Linked DNA regions of Microbispora hainanensis. The protein of the gene in region 1 binds, or shares a complex with, the protein of each later gene. Links are inferred from orthologs where the notes say so. Each region holds a gene or a part of one and is shown on either strand. Other genes may lie near its edges.

Evidence for each region.
Region 2: the proteins of secG (region 1) and secY are in contact, whole or in part, in a crystal structure (PDB 5AWW), measured with the Thermus thermophilus proteins. The link is inferred for Microbispora hainanensis from one-to-one orthologs. Residues at the interface, in WP_223903268.1 of Thermus thermophilus: Tyr5, Ile9, Tyr12, Leu13, Ala16, Leu19, Val20, Val23, Leu24, Gln26, Glu27, Pro28, Gln30, Gly31, Ala32, Asp34, Leu35, Met36, Gly37, Gly38, Ser39, Ala40, Asp41, Leu42, Phe43, Ala45, Arg46, Val48, Tyr53, Thr56; in WP_096411648.1 of Thermus thermophilus: Leu14, Gln16, Arg17, Phe20, Ile34, Pro35, Pro37, Ile72, Arg108, Arg109, Asn112, Gln113, Arg116, Ile117, Ile120, Pro145, Gly146, Trp147, Phe152, Phe155, Val156, Val159, Thr160, Val162, Ala163, Gly164, Ala166, Leu167, Trp170, Glu173.

What each region holds. Positions count from the first base shown.
Region 1 is NZ_CP108086.1:7,586,476-7,589,292, forward strand. Bases 34-2,780 are described here. They hold secG (preprotein translocase subunit SecG), read right to left. Parts: upstream 1,649-2,780; coding sequence 1,418-1,648; downstream 34-1,417. Other genes in these bases: OHB01_RS34625 (amidohydrolase), read left to right, coding at 34-812; OHB01_RS34630 (RNA polymerase-binding protein RbpA), read right to left, coding at 995-1,342; tpiA (triose-phosphate isomerase), read right to left, coding at 1,798-2,577; OHB01_RS34645 (phosphoglycerate kinase), read right to left, coding at 2,578-2,780. Outside these bases: more of OHB01_RS34625, read left to right, coding at 1-33; more of OHB01_RS34645, read right to left, coding at 2,781-2,817. UniProt on the Bacillus subtilis protein: Involved in protein export. Participates in an early event of protein translocation.
Region 2 is NZ_CP108086.1:3,368,831-3,371,710, reverse strand. What follows is about bases 71-2,880. They hold secY (preprotein translocase subunit SecY), read right to left. Parts: upstream 2,225-2,880; coding sequence 917-2,224; downstream 71-916. Other genes in these bases: rpmD (50S ribosomal protein L30), read right to left, coding at 2,864-2,880; rplO (50S ribosomal protein L15), read right to left, coding at 2,406-2,861; OHB01_RS16040 (adenylate kinase), read right to left, coding at 264-917; map (type I methionyl aminopeptidase), read right to left, coding at 71-177. Outside these bases: more of map, read right to left, coding at 1-70. UniProt on the Bacillus subtilis protein: The central subunit of the protein translocation channel SecYEG. Consists of two halves formed by TMs 1-5 and 6-10.

The DNA.
Region 1 (2,817 bases):
TGGAGCGGCGCGCGTCCGCCGCGGGCCTGGACCGGTTCCGCGCGACCTCGGTCAAGATCATGCAGGACGGCATCCCGGAGAACTTCACCGCCGCCGTCATCGAGCCCTACTGCCGCTGCGGCGGCACCGGCCTGTCGTACATCGACCCGGCGCTGCTCGGCGGGTACGTCAAGGAGCTCGACTCCCTGGGCTTCCAGGTGCACTTCCACGCCATCGGTGAGCGGGCCGTGCGCGAGGCGCTCGACGCGCTGACCGGCACCGACCCCGCCAACCGGCACCACGTCGCACACGTGCAGATCATCACGCCGCAGGACGTGCCGCGCTTCGCCGAGCTCGGGGTGACGGCCAACCTCCAGGCGCTGTGGGCCACCCACCACCTGCAGATGGACGAGCTGTGCATCCCCTTCCTCGGCGAGGAGCGGTCCTCTTGGCAGTATCCCTTCGCCGACCTCGTACGGCACGGCACCCGGTTCGCCGGGGGCTCGGACTGGCCGGTCTCCTCGGCGAACCCCCTGGAGGCCATGCACGTGGCGGTCAACCGCACCGAGCCGGGCGGTTCCGTCCACGCGACCTACCCCACCGCCCAGACCCCGTTCCTCCCCGAGCAGAGCCTCGACCTGCGGACCATCATGACGGCCTATACCGAGGGATCGGCCTGGATCAACCGCTCGCCCGCCGGGGTGATCGAGGAGGGCCGCCCGGCCGACCTCGTCGTGCTCGACCGCGACCCGTTCGCCCTCGACCCGAAGGACATCTGGACCACCAAGGTCGTCATGACGTTCCTCGACGGCGAGCCCGTGCACGGCGGATGACCGGAACGAGCGGGCCGGCCTGGACCACCGGCGACGCCGGCCCGCTCGACCACTCGTTCGCCCACATCCGCCCACATCCGCCCACATCGCCACGGCCGCTTACCGCGCCGCCGAGCGGGAGCCCGCGGACATGTGAAAGGCCCTCCCCGCCTGAGCGGAAAGGGCCTACACGGGTGTCCGGATCAGTAGATCGGGCGGGAGGAGGAGCGCAGCCGCTCCAGCGCCTCGGCGAGGATCTGCGCGCCGTCCTTGTCGCTGCGGCGCTCCTTCACGTACGCGAGGTGCGTCTTGTACGGCTCGTTCTTCGGCGGAGCAGGCGGGTTCGACTGGTCCTGCCCGGCCGGCAGGCCGCACCGCGGGCAGTCCCAGAACTCGGGAACGGCCGCGTCGCTGGCGAAGCTCGGGCGCGTCTCGTGCATGTTCGCGCACCAGAACGAGACCCGCACACGGGGGGCGGCCTCGCCGCGTTCGGCCTCTCCCATGGGGCCGGCGCCGACTCGGCTGCCACGGATCGCGTTGCCACTACCCACCGATGAACTCCTTGCTCGATCGCCCCGCGGACGGGGGGAGGTGAATCTCTGTCACGCGTGGCCGGAGGCCGTCCGCTACGGCTTGAGCAGCAGGCCCAGCGCGATGATGCAGACGAACCAGACGATGCCGGTGATGATGGTGAGACGGTCCAGGTTACGCTCCACCACCGACGAACCGCCGAAGGAGGACGAGAACCCGCCTCCGAACAGGTCGGACAGGCCGCCGCCCTTGCCCTTGTGGAGCAGGACGAGCAGCACCATCAGAGCGCTCGACAGGATGAGGGCGATGGAGATTCCGATTGTCACCGTAGACCTGTTCCTATGTCCGGGCGTGCACGACGCGTGTGCACGATGTCACCGACGTGCGGATGCACGATGTGCCATCGGCGTGACGATTCAATTGTGTTCTTCGAGGGTACGTCCTGATGTCAAGTCGCACCCCCCAAACGGCTCAGCTAACCGGCGGACTCGCCAAATCGGCAGATCTTGGCGAATTCTCCCGCGTCGAGGCTGGCCCCTCCCACGAGGGCGCCGTCGATGTCGGTCTCCGCCATGATGCCGGCGACGTTGTCCGACTTCACCGAGCCACCGTAAAGGATACGGACAACAGAGGCCACATCGTCACCGTAAAGCTCGGCGAGTCGCGTCCTGATGGCGCCGCACACCTCCTGGGCGTCCTTCGGCGTGGCGACCTCGCCGGTGCCGATCGCCCAGACCGGCTCATAGGCGATCACGATGGACTTCACCTGCTCGGCGGGCACGCCCTCCAGCGCACCGTCGAGCTGCGCCAGCGTGTGCTCGACGTGGCGGCCCTCCTGGCGCACCGGCAGCCCCTCGCCCACACACAGGATGGGCGTCAGCGAGTGCCGGTAGGCGGCCTTGACCTTGGCGTTGCACAGCGCCTCGTCCTCGCCGTGGTACTGCCGCCGCTCCGAGTGCCCCACAAGCACGTACGTGCAGCCGAGCTTGGCCAGCATGGCCCCGGAGATCTCCCCGGTGTACGCGCCGGAGTCGTGCGCCGACAGGTCCTGGGCGCCGTAGGCGATGCGGAGCTTGTCGGCGTCCACGAGCGTCTGCACGCTGCGCAGGGCGGTGAACGGCGGGATGACCGCGACGTCCGCCTTGTCGTAGTCGCGGTCGGTGAGCGTGAACGCCAGCTTCTGCACCAGGTTGATGGCCTCAAGGTGGTTGAGGTTCATCTTCCAGTTGCCGGCGAACAGCGGCTTGCGGGCCATCTACTCCTCCAGCGCCGCGAGTCCGGGCAGCGTCTTGCCTTCGAGATACTCGAGGCTCGCGCCGCCACCGGTGGAAATGTGCGAGAAGCCGTCCTCGGGCAGGCCGAGCCTGCGCACGGCCGCCGCCGAGTCGCCGCCGCCGACCACGGTGAACGCCTTGGAGTTCACCAGCGCCTCGGCCACCGCGCGGGTGCCGCCGGAGAACGCGTCGAACTCGAACACGCCCATCGGGCCGTTCCA
Region 2 (2,880 bases), 4.2 Mb from region 1 along the record:
GCCCTCGCCCCGGATGGCCTTCTCGGCGATGGCGTCGAGGTCGAGCGGCGTCATCCCGGGCTCGACCGACTTCCGGAGCAGCTCCAGCGTGCGCGCGACGACCAGGCCGGCCGCACGCATCTTCTCCAGTTGCTCGGCGCTCTTGATTTGAATTCCGTGCCGGTTCTTCTTGAACACGTGACGCACCCCCTCCCGAAATTGTCCCATATAAGCCTGAACGCCACCCCATGTACTGGAGTGGCGTTCCCGGCCGCGGTAATGAATCAGTCGGCGAACCGCCGCAGCGCCGACATCGCCCGCTGAGTGATCTCCTCGACCGGCCCGGTCGCGTCGACCCCCTGCAGGATCCCCTCGTCGGCGTAGAACGCGATCAGCGGCTGCGTCTGCTCCTGGTAGACCTCCAGGCGCCGCCTGATGGTCTCCTCACGGTCGTCGTCCCGCTGGAAGAGCTCCCCGCCGCAGGCGTCGCAGACGCCCTCCACGGCGGGCGGGTCGAACACGACATGCCACACCTTGCCGCAGGAACGGCACGTACGGCGGCCCGCGAGGCGCCGGACGACCTCGTCGTCCTCGACGACCAGGTTGAGGACCACGTCGAGCGCCGTGCCGAACTCGGCCAGCATCTTCTTGAGGACCTCGGCCTGGGGCACGTTGCGAGGGAAGCCGTCCAGGAGGAAGCCCTCCTGCGCGTCGTCCTCCGACAGCCGGTCGCGGACCATGGCCACGGTCACCTCGTCGGGGACGAGGTCGCCGCGGTCCATGTACTCCTTGGCGAGCTTGCCGAGCTCCGTGCCGCCGGAGACGTTGGCACGGAAGATGTCGCCTGTCGAGATTTTCGGGATCGACAGGTGCGAAGCGATGAACTGGGCCTGCGTCCCCTTACCCGCTCCGGGGGGCCCAACCAGGACGACGCGCACTATCTCAGGAAGCCCTCGTAGTTGCGCTGCTGAAGCTGGCTCTCGATCTGCTTGACCGTGTCCAGACCAACACCAACCATGATCAGAATGCTGGTCCCTCCGAACGGGAAGTTCTGGCTCGCTCCGGCCACCGCCAGCGCGATGATCGGGATGAGCGAGATCACACCCAGATACGGAGCGCCTGCGGCCGTGAGCCTGTTGAGCACGTAGCTCAGGTACTCAGCGGTCGGCCGGCCCGGACGGATGCCCGGGATGAACCCACCGTACTTCTTCATGTTGTCAGCCACTTCAGGGGGGTTGAAAGTGATGGACACGTAGAAGTACGTGAAGAAGACGATCAGCAGGAAGAACGTGGCCATGTAGACCGGGTGGTCGCCCCTGATCATGTTCTGGGCCAGCCACTCGATGACCGCGTTGGGCTTCTGGCTGTTGCCGAACAGCGTCACCAGAAGCTGCGGCAGATAGAGCAGCGACGAGGCGAAGATGACCGGGATGATGCCGGCCTGGTTCACCTTGAGCGGGATGTAGGTCGAGGTGCCGCCGTACATGCGACGGCCGACCATCCGCTTGGCGTACTGGACCGGGATCCGGCGCTGCGCCTGCTCGATGAACACGACGACGCCGATCATCACGATGCCGACGATCATCACGATGACGAACTTGAACGGGCTCTGCCGGAAGATGTTCACGAGCTCCGACGGGAACACCGCGATGACCTGAGTGAAGATCAGGATCGACATGCCGTTGCCGACGCCGCGGTCGGTCACCAGCTCGCCCAGCCACATGATCACGGCGGTGCCGGCGGTCATCGTGATGACCATGGTGATCAGCGGGAAGACGTCCTGGCTGAGCAGGATCTCCTGGTTGCAGTTCTGGAAGAGCTGCCCGCTGCGGGCCAGGGCGACGAACGCGGTGGACTGCAGCACCGCCAGCCCGATGGTCAGGTAACGGGTGTACTGCGTGATCTTCGCCGTGCCCGCCTGGCCCTCCTTCTTGAGGGCCTCCAGCCGCGGGATCACCACCGTCAACAGCTGCAGGATGATGCTCGCGGTGATGTACGGCATGATGCCGAGCGCGAACACTGAAAGTTTCAACAGGGCGCCGCCGCTGAAGAGCTGCACCATCCCGTAGATGTTGGCAGCGTCTCCCGCCTGGGCCTGCTCCAGACACAGGGCCACGTTCTGGGCGTTGACCCCCGGAGTGGGAAGCACCGAGCCAAGCCGGAACAGCACGATGATGCCCAGTGTGAAGAGCAGCTTCTTGCGCAGGTCAGGCGTCCGGAACGCCCGGGTAATCGCGGTCAGCACGGTCCCTCCTGCGCGCCAGTGACGCGGTAACGGTCGGCGATGGCCCGCAAGGCGTCCATCGACATGTCTTCCTGCCAGAGTGCTTGGTCGAACACGGGGGGACCCCCGTGCCAGGCGAACTCTAACGCACTACGGGCGCGGAGGCTCATAGTGAACCTCCGCGCCTCGCAGCACGTGATGCCTACAGCTCGGAAACCGAGCCGCCGGCCGCGGCGATCTTCTCCTTCGCGCTGGCGGAGAAGGCGTGCGCCTGCACGTTCAGCGCCACGGAGATCTCGCCGGTGCCCAGCACCTTGACGGGCTGGTTCTTGCGGACCGCACCCTTGGCCACCAGGTCGTCGAGCGTGACGTCGCCGCCCTGGGGGAACAGCTCCCCGAGCCTGTCCAGGTTGACGACCTGGTAGGTCGTCTTGAACAGGGCGTTGGAGAAGCCCTTCAGCTTCGGCAGCCGCCGCTGGAGCGGGACCTGGCCACCCTCGAAGCCCGGCATGACAGCCGTACGGGCCCGGGTGCCCTTGGTGCCACGGCCGGCCGTCTTGCCCTTGGAGCCCTCGCCACGGCCCTTGCGGGTCTTGGCCTTGTTGGCGCCGGGGGCCGGACGGAGGTCGTGGATCTTGAGCGGAGCGTTCTCGGTCATGACTAGTCGACCTCCTCAA